2 regions of the Mesorhizobium sp. M0293 genome follow, and region 2 is predicted to be linked to the other one. Evidence: riboswitches for the same ligand, from Rfam matches in the RefSeq annotation. Region 2 holds a riboswitch; the other holds the start of a gene.
What was found. A riboswitch is a leader RNA that binds a small molecule or an ion and turns the genes downstream of it on or off. The one in region 2 is predicted to bind thiamine pyrophosphate.
Positions count from the first base shown of each region.

Region 1 (9,914 bases), on a different contig from region 2:
CGAGATCGTTGGTCGGCTCATCGAGCACCAGAAGGTTTGCCGGCCGCGCCAGCACGCGCGCTAGCAAGAGCCGTGCCCGCTCGCCGCCGGAAAGCTCGCGCACCGGCGTGCGCGCCTGCTCCGGCTTGAACAGGAAGTCCTTCATGTAAGAGACGACATGGCGCTGCTCGCCATTGATGACGAGATTTTCGCCGCGTCCGTCGGTGAGATACTGCGCCAGCGTCTCCAGCGGGTCGACGGCCTCGCGCTTCTGGTCGAGCGTGGCGATCTCCAGATTGGTGCCGAGCCGCACCGAACCGGCGTCGGGCTTCATCTCGCCGGTCAGCATCTTCAGCAGCGTCGTCTTGCCGGCGCCGTTCGGCCCGACCAGGCCAACCCGATCGCCGCGCTGGATGCGGGTTGAAAACCCCTTGACCACGGTGAGATCGCCAAAGCTCTTCTCGATGTTTTTCGCCTCGATCACCAGCTTGCCGGATTCGGCGGCGTCGCTCGCCACCATGGTGGCCGACCCTTCGGCGCCGCGATGGCCGCGAAAGCGCTGGCGCATGGTCTGCAATTCGCCCAGCCGGCGCATGTTGCGTTTGCGCCGCGCCGTCACGCCATAGCGCAGCCAGTGTTCTTCGCGCACGATCTGGCGGCCGAGCTTGTGCTGCTCGCGCTCTTCCTCTTCCAGCACCAGGTCGCGCCATTCCTCGAAATGACCAAACCCCTTGTCCAGCCTGCGGGTCTGGCCGCGATCGAGCCAGACGGTGGCGCGCGACACGCGCTCGAGAAAGCGGCGGTCGTGCGAGATGACGATCAATGCCGAGGAGGTGCGGATGAGTTCTTCTTCCAGCCATTCGATCACCGAGAGATCGAGATGGTTGGTCGGCTCGTCAAGCAGCAGGATATCGGGCTCTGGCGCCATGACACGGGCAAGGGCCGCGCGCCTTGCCTCGCCGCCGGACAGATCGTTCGGCTGCTCCTCACCCGAGAGGCCGAGATGCTCCATCAGATAGCTGGCGCGGTACGGATCGTCGGCGGGGCCTAGTCCGGCCTCGACATAGGCGCGGACCGATGCAAAACCCTCCATGTCGGGCATCTGCGGCAGATAGCGGACGGTCGCCGAAGGCTGGCGGAACACCTCGCCGTCCTGCGGCTCGATCAGGCCGGCGGCGATCTTCAGCAGCGTCGACTTGCCCGACCCGTTGCGGCCGACCAGCGCTATCTTGTCGCCGGCTGAAGCCGTCAAGGCGGCACCATCGAGCAGCGGCGTGCCGCCAAAGGTCAGCTTTATCCCGTCGAGATTGAGAAGGGGCGGGGCCATGTCAGCTTTCAGGTAAGGGATAGGGATGAGCGAGCAGCATCGCACGGCCATGATCCAGCGCGATTTCGAGGCGGCCCTTGACCTCGTTGGAGATGGTCAGCGACGAGCCGAACGCCACCTCGACGTGGTTCAGCGGCCATTTGGCGCCAGTCACGGTCAGGCCGGTGAGTTCGGAAAAGCCGAGTACCGAAAACAGCGTGCCGTTGGCATAGTCGAATCCAGCCTTGCCGTGGAGCAGGGGAACACCCTCCTGGGCGCCGCTGGTCAGGAGCACATCAGTCCCTGCCTCGGCCAGCCGCAGGGCAAGCGCCAGATGCAGGAAAGCGTGGTCGGCGCGCTTGCCGCCGAAGGCGCCGGCGAGCACCAGGCTGGTGGCGCCGAGCTCCAGTGCGGCGGCTATGGCCAGTTCGCCATCAGTCTTGTCCTTTTCGGCCGGGAAAGTCCGGCGGGGGACAGTGGCGAGATCGTCCGGCAGATTGGCTGGCACCGAATCGAAATCGCCCACCCACAGCTCCGGCACGAGATCCAGCAGCCGTGCATGGCCGATGCCGGCGTCGGCGGCGATGACGCGGGAGCCTTCGACCTGGCGGTCGAGCCGTGGCGTGCGGATGAGATCGCCGCCAAGCAGGATGGTGAATGTGCTCATATCGTGTGGCCCTTACCAGCCCGGCACGGGAAACGGAAGGCGGCAAACTCCCACTTGCGTGGGGGATCGGCCGGGCCTATGTGTCGAAACGCTCTAACGGGGTGCCGGACGCGATCTTCGCGGACCGGCTGAGAGGCAGTCTCGCCAACCCGCTGAACCTGATCCGGTTTGTACCGGCGGAGGGATTAGACGTTTCGGACAGTCCGACGCCTCAATTCCTTTTAATTCGAACGAAGGAGGCGCCGATGCGCACGCTTTTATACGCTCTTGTCTCAGCAATGACCGTGGTCCTGTCCGGGCCGGCCTTAGCCAAGGACAAGCTCACCGTCTACACCTATGAGAGTTTCACCGCCGACTGGGGTCCGGGTCCCGTGGTGAAGAAGGAATTCGAGGCCGAATGCGGCTGCGATGTCGAGTTCGTCTCGGTCGCCGATGGCGTGGCGCTGCTTAACCGCGTCAGGCTGGAAGGCGCTTCGACCAAGGCCGATATCGTGCTCGGCCTCGACACAAATCTGACCGCCGACGCCAAGGCCACCGGCCTGTTCGCACCGCATGGCGCGGTGACGGATGTCACTGTGCCGGGCGGCTGGAGCGACGACACTTTTGTTCCCTTTGACTACGGTTACTTTGCTGTCGTCTACGACACCGAGAAGCTGAAGACGCCGCCGAAGAGCCTGAAGGACTTGGTCGAAGGCAGCGCCGACGACAAGATCGTCATCCAGGACCCACGCACCTCGACGCCGGGCCTCGGCCTGCTGTTGTGGGTCAAGTCTGTCTATGGCGACAAGGCACCGGAGGCCTGGGCCAAGCTCAAGGCGAAGGTGCTGACCGTGACGCCGGGCTGGAGCGAGGCCTATGGCCTGTTCACCAAGGGCGAGGCGCCGATGGTGCTGTCCTACACGACCTCGCCGGCCTACCACATGGTCGCCGAGAACACCGAGCGCTACCAGGCGGCCTCCTTCGAGGAGGGCGAGTATCTGCAGATCGAGGTGGCGGGCATCACCACCACGGGGGCCAAGAACCCGCTGGCGGCAAAGTTCATGGCCTTCATGACAGGGCCGAAGTTCCAGGATGCCATCCCCGAAACCAACTGGATGTTCCCGGCCGGCAAGACCGACAAGCCGCTCAACCCGGCCTTCGACAAACTGGTCAAGCCGACCAAAACCTTGCTGTTCAGCCCGCAAGAGGTCGCCGCCAACCGCAAGGCTTGGGTGGATGAATGGCTGGCGGTGATGAGCAAGTAATTTGGTCCTATGATCGAAAGATGAGTGCTCTACGGCGCCCCCCTCTGTCCTGGCGGACATCTCCCCCACAAGGAGGGGGGCGCGAAGGAACGCGGCCTTCGCTAAGAACCTCAAGTCAGGTGGTCCAGCGTGCAGCGCGCGTCTGACGCCCGCATCACCGCTGGCACCCTGGCGCTCGCTGCAATAGCGCTGCTGATCGGCGGCGCGTTTGCCGGCCTGCTTTTCGAAGGCGCCCACGATCTTTCGGGCGCCTGGGCAGCCTTCGATCCCTATCTGCTTCGCGTCATTCGCTTCACGCTCTGGCAGGCGGCGCTGTCGACGCTGCTTTCCGTCGGGCCGGCGCTGTTCGTGGCGCGGGCGCTGTCGCGGCATCCACGCTTCTTCGGCCGCAGCTTCATCCTGCAGCTGTTCGCCGTCCCGCTAGCGCTGCCGGCCATCGTCGCGGCCCTCGGCATCCTGGCGCTTTATGGCCGCGCCGGCTATTTCGCCGATGTGCTCACGGTGATCGGCGGCGGAAGCTGGCCGGGTATCTATGGCCTGTCCGGCATTCTCGTCGCCCATGTGTTCTTCAACCTGCCGCTGGCGACGAGGCTGTTCCTCGAGGCGCTGCAGACCATTCCATCCGACCAATGGCGGCTGGCGAGCCAACTCGGCATGGCGGCACGGCCGGCGTTCCGGCTGATCGAATGGCCAACGCTGCGTGCGGCATTGCCGGGTGTCGCCGGGCTTGTCTTCATGCTCTGCATCACATCCTTCACGATCGTGCTGACGCTCGGCGGCGGGCCGGCCGCGACGACACTGGAGGTCGGCATCTACCAGGCGCTGCGCTTCGATTTCGATCCCGCGCGGGCGGTGACGCTGACGCTGCTGCAGATCGCCTTGACCCTTATCATGGTGCTGGCACTGACGCGGCTGGGCGCCAATGTGGTCGGCGACACCAATCTGCCGGTTGCGCAACGCCGCTATCTCTCGATCAACGGAAGCGAGACCTGGCTGAACGCCATGCTCATCGCCTTGGCGCTGCTGTTCGTCGTCGGGCCGATGGCGGCGACGGTGACGGCCGGGTTGGGTGCCGATCTCGGCCGGCTGGCCGGTGAGGCCACTGTCCGACAGGCGACGCTGACCAGTGCGGTGCTCGCCTTCCTGTCTGCACTGCTCTCGGTGGTACTGTCGCTGGCGCTGACCGTGGCGCGCCGGGCGCTGGCGCTGAACCGCCGGGCCGGGCCTCGGACAATGCTCGAACATGCCACGGATACAGGCGCCGGCTTTGTCCTTGTCGTGCCACCGATCGTCGTCGGCGCTGGCTGGTTCCTGTTGCTGCGCCATGTTGGCGATGTCTTCGCAATCGCCCCGGTCATGGTCGTCACCGTCAATGCGGTGATGGCGATGCCGTTCGCCCTGCGCGCCGTCCGTCCCGCCTACGATGCGGCCAGCGAGCGTCACGAACGGCTCTGCGCACAGCTCGGCATCGCGGGCTGGAACCGGTTGATGCTGGTCGACTGGCCGTCGCTGCGGCGGCCGCTCGCCACGGCCTTCGCTTTCGCCATGGCGCTGTCGCTTGGCGATCTCGGTGTCATTGCCTTGTTCGGCAGTGATTCCGTGCAGACATTGCCCTACCTTCTCCTGGCGCGCATGGGCAGCTACCGCACGCAGGACGCCTCTGGCCTGGCACTGCTGCTAGGCCTCGTCTGCCTCGCGTTGATCGTGGCGGCACACTGGCTGGGAAGGGAGAGGGTCCGGGATGCATGACGGGGCGGCCAGCAAGCTTGAGAAGGGCGCGCCGGTGCGGCTGGACAAGGTGTCGTTCAGCTACGGCGAGGCGCCGCTTGTCTTCGACGTCGAGTTTGCTGCGGCGAAAATCACCGCCATCATGGGCCCGAGCGGGTCGGGCAAGTCGACGCTGCTCAATCTGGTCGCCGGCTTCGAGACGCCACAGTCGGGCCGCGTGCTGATCGGCGGCGCCGATGTCAGCGCCGAGCCGGCCTCGGTGCGGCCGGTGTCGATGGTGTTCCAGGAGAACAATCTCTTCGCGCATCTCTCCGTCGAGCAGAATGTCGGGCTGGGCCGCTCGCCATCCCTGCGGCTGACCGAGGCGGACCGCGCCGCGATCGCCGAGGCGCTTGCGCGCACCGGTCTTGGGGGCAAGGAAAAGCGCCTGCCGCGCGAACTTTCCGGCGGGGAACGCCAGCGTGTCGCCCTGGCCCGCGTTCTGGTGCGCGATCGGCCAGTGCTGCTGCTCGACGAACCCTTCGCGTCGCTCGGCCCCGCTCTGCGCGACGACATGCTGGATATGGTCGCCGCCGTTCATGCCGAGCGGGGCATGACGGTGCTGTTCGTCACCCACCAGCCGGAAGACGCACGGCGTATCGGCGAGCACATGGTGTTTCTCGACGATGGGTTGGTCGCCGCAACCGGCAAGGCGGATGATTTTTTCACCGGGACTGGTCCGGAAGCATTCCGGCGCTATATCGGCGCGAGTGCGGGGGATGCCGTATCACGAGATGTTGCCCGGAAGCGGACATAATTTACGGTCAAACCGGCTCCAGGCGACGTGGCGCTTGCTTGCCTTGGCTGGAGGAGTGTGGCTAGGTCCGCCCTACTGGTCCGGCACAGGCCGTGATTTGCCTGCAGTATCCGCCGCCTGCCCCGAGGGACATGCAACGGATACTGCAGTGGTTTGAGATATAGCGCATGACACATTTCGAAGATCGCCCCCGATTTTCGTGATCATGCGCCGGGACCCGAAAGGAAGCCGTTCTGGCGATCGGCGCTAACACACTACGAATGAAACCGCTGGCGCGCTTTCTTGCGCTGGCCGGCTTTGCCGTGGCGCTGGCGAGTTGCCAGATGTTCACGCCGCCGGCGGTTCAGGAATCCGGCTTCCAGCCGTCCGACAAGCCGATCACGGTCGACAATGTCGGCGCCAACAATAAACTCGCCGAATTGGCCAAGGCGCAGCATCCGCGCATCCTGGCGACCTATGGCGGCGAATATTCCGATCCCAAGCTCGAGCGCATGGTCGCCAAGGTGGTCGGCAATCTGACGGTGGTGTCCGCCAACCCGACGCAGACCTATCGCATCACCATCCTGAATTCGCCCAACGTCAACGCCTTCGCGCTGCCGGGCGGCTATCTCTACATCACCCGTGGCCTGCTGGCGCTGGCCAATGATTCGGCAGAGCTTGCCGCTGTCATCGCCCATGAAATGGGCCACGTCACCGCCAATCACGGCCTGCAGCGCCAGCAGCTGGAGGCCGAGGAGGGCTTGGCGACGAAGGTGGTTTCCGATGTGCTGGGCGACAGCCCGACCGCCAAGGCGGCACTGCTCCGCGGCAAGCTGAGGCTCGCGCAATTCTCACGCAACCAGGAGCTGGAAGCGGATGCCATCGGCATCAAATCGATCGGCGAAGCCGGCTACGATCCTTTCGCCGCCGGCCGTTTCCTGCAGTCGATGTCGGCCTACACGGATTTTCGCTCGATCAGCGGCGCCACCGACGCCAGTCTCGACTTTCTGGCCACGCACCCCAATACGCCGCAGCGCATCGATCTGGCGCAGCGCCATGCCCGCCAGTTCGGCGCGCCGGGCGTTGGCACGCGCGACCGCGATTCCTTCCTCGCCGGCGTAGACGGCCTGCTCTATGGCGACACGCCCGAGGAAGGCTATGTGCGCGGCGAAACCTTCCTGCATCCGGGCCTCGGCCTCTCCTTCTCGGTGCCACAGGGCTTCATCATCGACAATTCGGCCGCCGCGGTGACGGCAACCGGCCCCGGTGACATGGCGATCCGCTTCGACGGCGTCTCGATCGACAAGAACCGCGCGCTGACCGACTATATCCGCAGCGGCTGGGTGGCTGGTCTCGACGACAGCAGCGTCAAGCAGGAGACGATCAACGGCAACGAGGCGGCGACCGCGCATGCCGGCGCCGAAGGCTGGCAATTCGACATTGCCGTGATCCGTGCCGGTGGTCAGGTCTACAGGCTGCTGACCGCGGCACCTTCGGCCAGCACCACGCTGGACGCGGTCGCGCGTTCGGTCAGCGGATCGTTCCGTATCCTGAGTGCTGCCGAAAAGGCGGCTCTGAAGCCGCTGCATATCCGCGTCGTCACCGTCCAGCCGGGGCAGACGATGGGTTCGCTTTCTGCTCAGATGGTTGGCGTCGACCGTAAGCTCGACCTGTTCCGCGTGCTCAACGCGCTGTCGCCGGGCGCTGCGGTTTCGGCCGGCGACAAGGTCAAGATCGTCACCGACAAATAGACCCGTTGCGACCTGCCCGATGCGGTCTCCCTTGCGTCATGAGGTCAGGCGGCAGTCGCCATGAACTCCGGGTTCTGCTTCACCAACGCGACCTTGAGCTTTTCCATGGCGCGGGCCTCGATCTGGCGGACACGTTCCTTGGAAATGCCGAGCGTCTCGCCGAGCGCTTCGAGCGTCGCGCCCTCGTCGTTCAGCCGGCGTTCCTCGATGATCCGCAGTTCCCGTGCGTTGAGCGCGCGAAGCGCCTCTCTCAGCCAGAGAGAGCGGCGGGCGACATCGATCTTGTCGCCGACGATCTCGTCGGGCAATGGATCATCCGAGACCAGGAAATCCATGCGCTCGGTCGAACCCGCATCGTCGGCTACCGGCATGTTGAGCGAGGAGTCGGGCGCCGACAGCCGCGAATCCATCATCGCCACATCGGCTTCGGAGACGCCGAGTGCCTCCGACACTTGGCGATAGAGCGTCGCGTTGGACAGCGGCTCGGCGCCATTCGCCAGCCGCGCGCGCAGGCGTCGCAGGTTGAAAAACAGAGCCTTCTGCGCCGAACTGGTGCCGCCGCGCACGATCGACCAGTTGCGCAGTATGTAGTCCTGCATCGAGGCGCGGATCCACCATGTCGCATAGGTCGAAAACCGCACCTCGCGCTCCGGCTCGAAACGAGCGGCGGCTTCAAGCAGGCCGACATGGCCCTCCTGGACCAGATCGCCGAGCGGCAGGCCGTAGTGGCGGAATTTGGAGGCCATGGAAATGACCAGCCGCATATGGGCGACGGTGATGCTGTGCAATGCGTTCTGGTCATTGTCCTCTTTCCAGAGCAATGCCAGCCGATGTTCCTCGTCACGTTCGAGGTAGGGAGCCCTCATTGCCGCGCGGACCATGACCCGTCCTGCCGTGTCTTCCATCATGAGGCGCTCCCTGGCTCAGGCGATGCGGATGACCTTGCAAACTTGGCTGGCGCCCAGGTTGAAATGGCGGCGTCGTGCCCTAGAACAGCCAGAACGTGCGGTGTGCGGGAATGGTTCCCTGGTTGCTGCCAGGCGAATCGTATGGCTTGAACGATGTCTGCACGGACCGGTAACGGCCTCGAGTGCCGCCAAGAAATGCCATTTAGAGAATCTGATTTCAGAAACGCGCTATTTTTGAAATCATGTTCCTTATTTTTTCCGGTTGTATCTGCCAGTTTCCAGCGCTCACAACATGCCGGGATATCCGGCCAAGGACGGGATCACAGAAAAATGAAATGGCTCAAGTCGCTCATTATCGCCGGAACGCTGCAGGCTCTGGCTGTCACCGCGGGCCATGCCGGTGCCAATCTCGACCAGATCAAGCATGCCGGGGTGATCAAGGTCGGTACGGAAGGCACCTATGCGCCATTCACTTATCATGACACTTCCGGCGCGCTGGTCGGCTTCGATGTCGAGATCGCCAAGGCGATCGGCGACAAGCTCGGCGTCGAGGTGGAGTTCCTCGAAGGCAAGTGGGATGGATTGATCGCCGGTCTCGACGCCAATCGCTATGACGTCGTCATAAACGAAGTCGGCATCACCGACGCCCGCAAGGCCAAGTACGATTTCTCCGATCCCTACATCGCCTCCAAGGCGGTGCTGATCGTGCGCGGCGACAACACCGACATCAAAACCTTCGCCGATCTCAAGGGCAAGAAGTCGGCGCAGTCACTGACCTCGAATTTTGGCAAACTGGCCGAGGCGAACGGCGCCGAACTTGTCGGCACCGATGGCTTCGACCAGTCGATCCAACTGCTTTTGACCGGCCGTGCCGACGCCACCATCAATGACAGCCTGTCATTCCTTGACTTCAAGAAGCACAAGCCCGACGCCAATGTGAAGATTGCCGCGCAAGAGGAAAACGCCGACTATTCCGGCGTCATCGTGCGTAAGGGCGATCCGGAACTGGTTGCGGCCATCAACAAGGCGCTGGCCGACATCAAGGCCGACGGCACCTATCAGAAGATCGCCGACACCTATTTCGGCCAGGACGTTTCGAAGTAATCCTGTGAGGTGGGCCGATCTCCGGCCCATGAGACATATCAAGCGGCGAGCCGTCTTTGACGGCCCGCCGCTTTTGTCGTGATATGTCGACTGCGTTCGCGCCTTGATGAAGCCGCCTCGACCCTTGGAGAGTCTTACGTGCCGCACTGGCTGCAACTGATGCTGGAGTCGCTGCCTTCGCTGTTGTGGGCGGCGCTTATCTTCACCGTGCCGCTGACGCTGCTGTCCTTCATCCTCGGCTTGACCGTCGGCCTCGGTGCAGCACTTGGCCGACTGTTCGGGCCGAAACCGCTGGTCGCGCTTGTGCGCTTTTATGTCTGGATCTTTCGCGGCACGCCGCTCCTGGTTCAGCTGTTCCTGATCTTCTACGGCTTGCCGTCGGTCGGCATCCTGTTCGATGCCTTCACGGCGGCGTTGATCGGCTTCACGCTCAACATCGGCGCCTACACGTC
Region 1 covers NZ_JAMYSA010000107.1:5,237-15,150, forward strand. The annotation lists gene NKJ06_RS28185 (ABC-F family ATP-binding cassette domain-containing protein) at 1-1,306, opposite strand, end outside; gene NKJ06_RS28190 (thiamine diphosphokinase) at 1,308-1,952, opposite strand; TPP riboswitch at 2,040-2,154, shown strand; gene thiB (thiamine ABC transporter substrate binding subunit) at 2,198-3,196, shown strand; gene thiP (thiamine/thiamine pyrophosphate ABC transporter permease) at 3,326-4,945, shown strand; gene thiQ (thiamine ABC transporter ATP-binding protein) at 4,938-5,720, shown strand; gene NKJ06_RS28210 (M48 family metalloprotease) at 5,981-7,450, shown strand; gene NKJ06_RS28215 (RNA polymerase factor sigma-32) at 7,495-8,358, opposite strand; gene NKJ06_RS28220 (amino acid ABC transporter substrate-binding protein) at 8,689-9,462, shown strand; gene NKJ06_RS28225 (amino acid ABC transporter permease) at 9,601-9,914, shown strand, end outside.
Region 1: linked by a shared signal. The riboswitch ahead of thiB (thiamine ABC transporter substrate binding subunit) and the one ahead of NKJ06_RS23000 (YkoF family thiamine/hydroxymethylpyrimidine-binding protein) in region 2 are both predicted to bind thiamine pyrophosphate.

Region 2 (9,914 bases):
TGGCACGGATACAATCAAGGGCGGCGGCGCAGGAAAATATCTCATCCTCGATCCCGGCGAGCGGGTAGTCTTGGAGGCCTATTCGGCGGGATTGTGGGTTGTTAGTTCGGCGATCGGTTGGGCAGGCGATTTCGAGCCGTAGACCCTGTCGTTGTGTTTGCCGAATCGGCTAAATTGCTTTTTCAATCCGGGTGGCTGAACGAGAGATATGATCTTCGTTCTATGGGCGATGGTGCTTGCTAGCACCGGTATACTTCTGACGCGTCACAACCAGGTGTCGGTCGTGGCAATCGGATACATCGGCCTGCTTGCGTATTCGGTCCCTGCGTTGATCGGTTACACTCGCCCTGTTAGCGCGAGAGGGCTTGAGCCGTATCTCGATCCGGCATCATCGGGGGCCATCCTCGTGATGGCGGCGGCATGGCTTGGGTTCGGCTTGTCGCTTCTGGTCGTGCCCAGATCGTCCGGCATGGCTGAGCCCGTGCGATATCAGCTGCATCCGATGCGCATCACGTGGTTCATCAGGTTCGCGTTGATTATCTCCATGCTATGTTACGCATGGATGGCCAACAGGGCAGGGCTGCAATGGTTCGCAATGGAGCGTGCGGACATCTACGGCGTTGTCGGCGGCCTGATTTCCGTCGTGTGGCGTTGGGTCAGCGGTATTGGCCTTCTGGCGTCCATCTATTTCGACAGGCTTTGGGGGCGAGGTGCGCGGGTCACACAAAGCATCTTCCTGCTGATGGTGGTGCTCAATGCCATTGCCGGTGATCGAACCGTACCTGTCATTCTGGCAATGGCGTTCGCTGTCGTTTCGATGTGGGAATGGCCTATCACGAGGGCTGCACTCAACTGGAGGATGTGGTGCATAGGGCTTGCAACGCTCGCCATCGTCTTCTTCATGAAGCCATTCTATCTGGCCTATAAGCGGGACATAACCATAGGAATAATGCTGACGGGCGGATCGGACCCGATGGCTTTGATCGCGTCCTGGGAAGCTTTTGGCACACACGAAAATATAGAGGGCCTGATCAGAACAAACACGACCTATCCGTGGTGGAATATGGTTCGCGATACCTTGGCGCAGCTGCTCGTTCAGCCGTCGGCTTTCGGTTTCGACAGCACTGGGTTCAACACTGTGCTTCAGACGCAGATTTTCTCTCAGGCCAGCTATGGCTTGGCGGGTACTTTCTGGGGGCAAGCGTGGGCAACGGGCGGCATTCCGGTCGTGATCGTGTTCGGGCTTCTCTACGGGCTGGCGCTCGCGGCGCTGCATCGCGCCTCGCTGCAAAGCAAGGGCACATGGTTCTTCTTCTGGATCGTCGTTGGCAGCGTGATCGGCGTCTACGCGCACCGCAACAGTCTGGAAAACGTACTGGCCCAGGCACGTCAGCCTTTCGTCGGGTTCTTGGCAATTCAAACGTCGGTCTGGCTGCTGCTCTTGGGGCGCTTTCACGGCAGCGTTCGGGGTCGACCCATGGCCTGACCACGCAATTGATGCAAAGACCGAGGCGCGGCGTGGCTCATCGGTGTTTCATGCCCCGCGCATAGGCCCTTGTGTCTGATGCCACCCGCGGCGAGGCAAACCAGTCCGGCCAACCACAACCCGAAAGTGAACAACTGCCCGGAAGGGCGGAAAGGGAACCTCATGGACCGCAACTTCGCGCGGGCGCTTGCGCTCGTTTTGAAATCTGAAGGGCTCTGGTCGGACAATCCGGCTGATCCGGGCGGCGCCACCATGAAGGGTGTGACACTTGCCAATTTCCGCCGCTACGTGAAGGCCGATGCGACAAAGGCGGATTTGCGCAGGATCAGCGATGATCAGGTGGCGACGGTCCTTCGTCGGTTCTATTGGGACACCGTGCTCGGCGCCGAACTGCCCGATGGTGTCGACCATGCCGTGTTCGATTTCGCGGTGAACAGCGGGCCTGGCCGAGCGGCGAAATATTTGCAGGCGGCCGTGGGCGTTGTCCAAGATGGCCGGATCGGGCCGGCTACCCTTGCAGCAGTCAAGGCAAGGCCGGCCGGCGTCGTCATCGATGCGCTTTGCGATGCGCGGCTGGCGTTTCTCAAACGGCTGCCGACGTGGGCGACATTCGGGCGCGGCTGGTCCGATCGCGTCAGGTCGGTACGGGTTCAGGCCTTGCTGATGTCGGCGCAACGACCGGCGGCACCGGTGGCCCTGCCGTCTGTCCCACAGCCGTCCAAGGTCGAAACGTCCGCTAGTGAGGCGCCGACGGTCCAGACCGTGCCGCCAGCGCCGCCATCCGGCGGCAAGACGGCTGCAGCGGCCGGCATCCTCGTCCTCTTTGCCGGAGCGCTCGCAGCCTTCTGGCATCACGTCACCGGTTTTTTCGGGAGCCTCTTTTGATGACATGGTTCAACACCAACACGCTGCACAATCTTCTCAACACGCTGATCGCCATCATCTGCGGCGGCGCGCTCGCCGGTTTCGACTGGACGATGTTCGGCGTCACCGATCGCACCGCGCTTCAGATCAGCGGCATACTTGCCCTTGCGAAGATCATCATCAACGCGGTGCGTGACGGACCGCGCGGCATGGTCGCGCCGCCAGCCAAGGAGACATGAAATGGGAACGCTAGTACTGCTTGGCCAGGTCTGGCCGTATCTCCTTGCAACGGGTGCCGCACTCGCCGGTCTCTGGACGGCCTACGCCAGGGGCAAGGCAAGTCAGAAGGCCAGGCAGGATGCCGCCGACGCAGCGGCGCGCACCGAAGCCCAGAAGATCGACGACGCCGTCGCCGGGCGGACGCCGGACGACAATCGGGGGAGGCTCGGCAGATGGTCAAAATCGTAGCGCTCTCACTCCTGTTGGCCGGCTGCACCACATCAGGTGGATCGTTCTGCGCGGCCGGGCATCCCATCCGGCCTGCAAAGGCAGAGGTGGCGACCCTTTCCGATGCGTCGGTGGCGGCGATCCTGGCTCACAACGAAAAGGGCCAGACGCTTTGTGGGTGGAGGCCGTGATGCACGATCTTTTCGACCTGCTCGGCGTCAAGGGACCGGTTGTCGCCGCCGGTCTTGCCGGTGGCGTTCTGCGTGCGCTGTCGCGGCACCGCTACAAGCTACGCGAAATGGTGGCCTCGCCGATCTGCGGTGCGCTTGCCGCAGCTTATCTGACGCTGCCGGCGGTGTCCTATGCCAGGATCACCGGCCTGCCGATGCCCGATCCCGCCGACGACACCACCACGCTGGCGGCGGCCTTCCTGATCGGCGTCTGTGCCATGTGGATCTCGGACGTCCTGTTCGAGTTTGTGGTGCGGAGATTCAGGCAGGCGCCAGAGGAGTAGTGGCTGGCTCCGGCTGGTATTGTCTGTTGGCGACTGCAACAGAATTCGAGACACATAAAATCGCGCTGAAAAGCCGCCGGACGCGGCATAGTCCTCATTTTTTTGCCCGCCTCGGCTCACGCCGAGGCGGGCTATTTTGCGTTTCGGCGATGCAGCGAAGATTCGGCCTGGCAAGCCTCAAGCCAGGATGTTGACCGCCCGTGCCGCGACCAGCGCGATGGTCAGCAGCGAGATCATGGCCTCGGCCATCATTAGCAGCTTGGCGCGTTGGGAGAGTGGCAAGGTGTCGGTGGGTGAAAACGCTGTCGCATTGGTGAAGGCGAGGAAGAAATAGTCGACGAAGCCGGGCAGCCAATCGCGAAGCTCACGGTCGTTCAGCGTCATCTGCGCGAACAGGAAATCGGCCTGCGCCAGCTTAACGAGGCCGCAGGTCGGCGGGCCGCCGCGGTCGGTGCTCCAGAACCACAAAGCAAAGACGATGACGTTGGTGACCCAGATGTTGAGCGCGTCGATCAGCAGTGTCGTGCCGCTGTTGCCGGCATGACCCTCCAGCAAGGCACGCACCAGCAAGACCAGCGAACCGCAATTCATGACGCTGATGAGGGCGGTCATGGTCAGGGCGGTTCTGCGGATGATGACGCGAAACTGGCCGATCGCGTGCCACTCGTGATCCTCGACCGCCTTTCGGGTGGCGGCCTGTGTCCAGGCGGTGGCCACCGACAAGGGCAGCAGCAAGGCGGCCTCCAGCGCCGGGGCCAGCCAGCGCGGCCCGAATGAGAGGTTGTTGATGACCAGAAGCTGCAGGCAGATGATGACGAGAACGGCCGCGCGCGCCATCCAGAAGTCGAGCGCACGGTAGTGGATGACGGCATGGTGGTGGCGCATTAGGATCCGGATTTTTCAGGCAGGGGTCAGACGTGCAGCGCAATCGTGCCTAGCGAGAGGAGCGCCGATACTCCTGCCCGATTTTGGTGCTGCAATGGCACATAGCTATACTTTTTCGTAAGCTTCGACGTTTGGGCTGTTCGTTAAACTAGACTATGTGATTTAAGCGTCGCATGGCGGGGATAGATGGATCCATGGACAACTGGGTGCCGGCGGGATTGCCTGCCGCCGGCGTCGATTCCCCATCGGTTTTGTCCAGCCTAATCCGTCATCCCTGGCATTTTCTGGCGATTTTGTGCCTGATGCAGATATTCTGCTGGACCGTGGCGCCGGCGCTTGTCAACGTCGCACCGCCCAACGATGTCGTCGAAGGCTTCATGTGGGGCCGCGAATGGGTGCTGTTGACCTACAAGCACCCACAGCTTCCCGGCTGGCTGCTCGAGACCAGCCATCTTCTGACCGGATCGTTCCGCTGGCCGCAATATTTCGTGGCCCAGCTGACGATCTCGGCGACTTTCGTCCTGGTCTATCTGCTGGCCCGTGACCTGCTAGGGCAGAGGCGCGCGCTGGCCGCCGTGCTATTGATGCCGTCGCTCTATTTCTTCGGCTGGCCGACCCCGCAGTTCAATCATGACTACGCGCAGATGCCCTTCTGGGCCGCCATCTGCTGGCTGCTGTGGCGTGCCAGCCGTGGTGGTGGGCCGGGCTGGTGGCTGGCGCTCGGACTGGTGTCGGGCGTCGGGCTCTATGCCAAGTTTTCCACCGGTCTGCTGTTGTTGTTCGGGGCGATCTGGCTGTTGTCGGATACTCGGGCACGCAGCCGGCTCGCCACGCCCTGGCCATGGCTTGGGCTTGTGGTTTTCATCGCTGTCGCTGCGCCACTGGCCGTCGAACTCTATCGCGTCGATTTCCTGCCGATCACCTATGCCGCATGGCGCGATCAGTGGGTGCTGGCCCATCGCTCCCGCTTTTATTATATCGGCGTCCAGATGGCCGGGCTCTGCGGTTTTATTCTGGTGCTGGCGATATCAGGGCTGCTGCGGCGCTCGCCCCCGCCGCAAGAGCCCGTCGGGCGCGGCATCCTTGTCTATCTCTTGTGGATGGGGCTTGGCCCGGCGCTCCTCATCATGGTGGCGTCCCTGTTCACCGGCGCCGGCGAGGCCTGGGGCGCGCCGATGTACAATCTTGCTGGCGTTGTGGCGCTCGCCTTGCTGGGCCACCGCCTCGGCACCGTCGAGATGCGAAAGCTGGCGATCTGCGCGTTCGTCTGCATTATCGGCATATCTGGTGCTTATGCCGGGATCCGCTGGACAAAATGCAATTTGCGTGGACGCATGGACGCCGTCTGCTGGCCGGCGCAGAAGATATCGGACGAGGCCGAGACCGTCTGGCACGCGGCCGCATCCGGTCGGCTCGACACCGTCGGCGGCCATACCCTTATCGCGTTGCTGGCGGGCCTCAATGCCTATGACAAGCCGTCGATCTTCACCGACCTGAATATGCAGTACGCCCCCTGGATCACCAAGGAGCGGCTGCGCGACCACGGCATACTGCTGGTCTGGCCTGGGCGCGACGTGCCACCCTATCTGCAGGCGTGGCTGGGTAACGTCCCGGTCAAAACCGTTCTTTTCGACTGGTCGCTCAGGGCGCCGCCGGTGGCGGTCAGCTTTGCCGCCGTTCCGCCCGGTGCGCCGCAGTTGCCGGGTGTGATCGACAGCCTCGCGCGACCGAGCAACTGAAGCAGATCAGCTGGTCCGCTGGACGAAGAAGGTGACAATGCCCATTTATGGGGAGACCAACTTGCTTTTGCGCAATTCTCAAGGGAAAGCGCTATGCGCTTTTCCCGGGAAACCCCTACATTTTCCCGGAATTGCTTTTGAGGAGACGTGATATGGCGACTTCGACCGAACGCGCAGTCCTTGCCGGCGGCTGCTTCTGGGGTATGCAGGATTTGATACGGCGTTACCCCGGCGTCATCTCCACCCGTGTCGGCTACAGCGGCGGCGACGTGGCCAACGCCACCTATCGCAACCATGGCAGCCATGCCGAAGCCATCGAGATCAATTTCGATCCGGCCATCATAAGCTATCGCACGCTGCTGGAGCGCTTTTTCCAGATCCACGATCCGACGACCCGCGACCGGCAGGGCAACGATGTCGGGATGAGCTATCGCTCGGCGATCTACTACACCAGCGACGAACAAAAGCGCATCGCCGAGGACACCATCGCCGATGTCGAGGCCTCGGGTCTGTGGCCGGGCAAAGTCGTCACCGAAGTCGCGCCCGTCGGTCCCTTCTGGGAAGCCGAGCCTGAGCATCAGGACTATCTGGAGAAATACCCCAACGGCTACACCTGCCACTTCGTCAGGCCGGGCTGGAAGCTGCCGGTTCGCGAAAAGGCTGTTTCGTAAACTTCACAACAGGCGGTTCTGCCATGCATTGCCGCTCGACAAGGTCGTCGAGCGGCTTCATCGCATCCCAAACCCCTTTCAGTCAGTCAGTGCGCCTGGTCGCTTCGGTGAAGCCGTCGAGCCTTCCACCGATGTCCGAAAGTGCCCATGATATTGGCGTTGTCGAGGAGTGCCCGATTGTGCTGACGCCCAAAAGAAGCCGCAGAGCATACGCTCGCGGCTTCCTCGGTTGCCAGCAATGGCCTACTTACCGCAATGGTTGTCATTGACCGTCGGCACAGAGGTGCCCGGCGAGGTGTGGGTGGCGTCAGGCTGCGCGCCCTGCGGGCCGGCCGGGCAATTTCGATCTGCGTTCGAATTCATGTCGCCGGTCGTGCTGTTGGTTATGCCGAGGTCGACAGTACCGGGGCTGACCGTATTCGGCGAGGCCGGGGTGTTCGGCTCCACAGTCACCGACTTCCCGCTGCCGACGCCATCGCCATTTGCGTTATTGCTACCGGCACTTTGCGCCATGGCTGATGTGGCCAGACCAATCGTGAGAGCCGAAGCTGCGAGGATTTTCATGAACATGGTTTGTCTCCATTTCTGTGAACTCGTCGCTTGTTTCTACGAAGGTGATCGCATTTGCGACTGTGGGGACAACCGGTCGCGGCAGCGAAGGTTCCCGATAAAATTCTGCTCCAGCAGCATCGGCGGCTTCGACCAAGGACCAGGCCTGGCGCAATGCTTTTTGGTGCAGCGCGCTGAAAAAATGGCTTTCACTTCGGTTTGATTGGTGCTTTAACCCGCGCATCCACAGGGGTGCTCCGTACGGTCGGGGCTGAGACGGGGGCGGCAAGCCCACAGACCCTAAAAGCTGATCTGGGTAATACCAGCGGAGCGAGGCGGGCCATGTTTTCAGGCGCACAGATTTCCCTATACCCCATGGCCGACGATTTCGTCGGTGTCATTCTTGGCGCGCTGGGCGCGCTCGATCCCTACCGCGACAAGCTCCGGATCGAGACCGACGACATCTCGACCCTGCTGGTCGGGCCGCCCGAGGTGCTGTTTCCAGCCATGCGCGACCTCTTCGTGGCGACGGCGCGCAGCGGCAAACATTGCGTGCTGTCGGCTACCATTTCACGCGGCTGCCCGGGCGAGCCGGATGACCCGATCTGTCGCTCCGATGCGCTTGGCGGACCTGTCGGGCCACTCGGCCCGCGCAGTGATGCGGCCATCGCGGCGGTGCGCGGCGCGGCTTCGACTGGCCAGCCGGCGGCAGCGCAGTTCTCGCTCTATGTGATGGGCACCGACGACCATATGGACGAGATTTACGGCTGCATCGATTTCCTCAAGCAGTCGGGTGTCTATGAGCTCTCCAAGCATTTCTGTACGAAATTGCGCGGTGATGCGGGCGCGATCTTTTCGGCGCTTGACGCAGCATTCTGCCGCTTCGGACCGGGTGCCGGCCACGTAACCCTCGATGTCACGGTCTCGGCCAACAGCCCGTCGGCTGTCTGAAGCTGCCGCTGCTCTCCGGCCGTCAAAGGTCATCTGCCGTGGTCTCACCATCAGTCGCTTCGCGCCCGATCGCGAGCCTTCTTGTCAAGGCGGTACCGGCGATGATGTCGGTCGGACTGCTCCTGCTGGCCTGGGAGCTTTATGCCACCTATTCCGGCATCAAGCCGACGATACTGCCGGCGCCATCGCGCGTCCTCGCGCAAGCGATGCTCAATCGCGAGGCGCTGGTCGACAACGCCGTTCCGACTATCCGCGCCACGCTGCTTGGCTTTGCCTGTTCGCTCAGTGCCGCCTTCGCGCTGTCGATGCTGGTCGACTTCTTCCAGCCGCTGCGCCGCGCGTTGTTTCCCGTCTTCATCGTCAGCCAGACATTGCCGCTGGTGGCGATCGCGCCGCTTGTGGTGCTGTGGTTCGGCTTCGGGCTGGCGCCCAAGATCATGCTGGTGTCGCTGGTCACCTTCTTTCCGATGCTGGTGGCGTTGGTCGAAGGTTACGAGTCGACCGAGGCCGAGATCGGCCAGATGCTGCGCGCCATGGGAGCAGGGCGCTGGCGCGTCTTCGTGCTGGCGCGGCTGCCTTCGGCGCTGCCTTACTTCTTTGCTGGCCTGAGGATCTCCATCACCTATGCCGTGGTCGGCGCTATCTTCGCCGAATATGCGGGTGCGGCGAAGGGCTTGGGCATCTATATGCTCAACGCCAAGAACAATTTCCGCCCCGACCTGGTGCTGGCCGCCGTCGGCGTCAGCGCAGCGCTTACACTTGTCCTTTTCGGGTTGACTGTACTGTTGCAGCGCCTTGCCATGCCTTGGGAGCACGCCGGCAACGAAACCGCCGGGAAGGGGCCGTGGCGATGAGCCGGCTCGAGCTGCGGCATCTTCGCAAGGCGTTCGGTGGGCTCGACGTGCTGGCCGATATTTCGCTGAGTGTCGGCACTGGTGAATTCGTCTCGATCCTTGGGCCCTCGGGCGCCGGCAAGTCGACGCTGTTCCAGCTTCTGACCGGCACCGAGCATGGCGAGGGCGAGATGTTGTTCGACGGCGCGCCCCTCGATGACCACGGCAGGCATTTCGCCTTCATGCCGCAACGCGACGCGCTGATGCCGTGGCGGCGCGTCCTCGACAACACGACGCTCGGGCTCGAAGTGCAAGGCATCAGGCGCAAGGCGGCGCGGGCACGTGTTGCGCCGCTGTTTGCCGAGTTCGGGCTCGCTGGCTTCGAGCGGCATTTTCCCGCTCAGCTGTCCGGCGGCATGCGCCAGCGCGCGGCCCTGCTGCGCACAGTTGTGCAGGAGCGCGACATGCTTTTGCTCGACGAGCCATTCGGCGCGCTCGACGCACTGACGCGCACCGCGATGCAACGCTGGCTCGAGCAGATGTGGCGTCATCACCGCTGGACGGCGCTGCTGATCACCCATGACGTGCGCGAAGCCGTGTTCCTGTCCGACCGCATCTACGTGCTGTCGGCGCGCCCGGCCCGCATCGTGCGTGAAATCAAGGTCCCGCTGCCGCGCCCGCGCAGCCTTGGCGGCGATGCCGCGCGGAAGGCAAGCGCGCTCGAGGCCGAGATCCTCGACACCATCCTCAACCCGCACCAATCCAAAGGACACGACCATGACTGACTTGACGCGCCGGCAGGCTTTGCTGCTGACCCTCGCTACCGGCCTTCCCTTGATTGCCGGATCGGGGCGAGCCTGGGCACAATCGGCGGCGCAAAAAGTCACCGTCGCACTCGACTGGACGGTCAACACCAATCACATCGGCCTGTTCGTCGCTCGCGACAAGGGGTTCTATTCCGAAGCTGGACTCGAG
Region 2 covers NZ_JAMYSA010000067.1:10,914-20,827, forward strand. The annotation lists gene NKJ06_RS22950 (right-handed parallel beta-helix repeat-containing protein) at 1-142, shown strand, start outside; gene NKJ06_RS22955 (hypothetical protein) at 209-1,486, shown strand; gene NKJ06_RS22960 (glycoside hydrolase family 108 protein) at 1,649-2,371, shown strand; gene NKJ06_RS22965 (hypothetical protein) at 2,371-2,589, shown strand; gene NKJ06_RS22970 (hypothetical protein) at 2,591-2,818, shown strand; gene NKJ06_RS22975 (hypothetical protein) at 2,988-3,311, shown strand; gene NKJ06_RS22980 (hypothetical protein) at 3,489-4,196, opposite strand; gene NKJ06_RS22985 (glycosyltransferase family 39 protein) at 4,391-5,935, shown strand; gene msrA (peptide-methionine (S)-S-oxide reductase MsrA) at 6,088-6,606, shown strand; gene NKJ06_RS22995 (hypothetical protein) at 6,850-7,176, opposite strand; TPP riboswitch at 7,394-7,507, shown strand; gene NKJ06_RS23000 (YkoF family thiamine/hydroxymethylpyrimidine-binding protein) at 7,498-8,106, shown strand; gene NKJ06_RS23005 (ABC transporter permease) at 8,208-8,960, shown strand; gene NKJ06_RS23010 (ABC transporter ATP-binding protein) at 8,957-9,724, shown strand; gene NKJ06_RS23015 (ABC transporter substrate-binding protein) at 9,717-9,914, shown strand, end outside.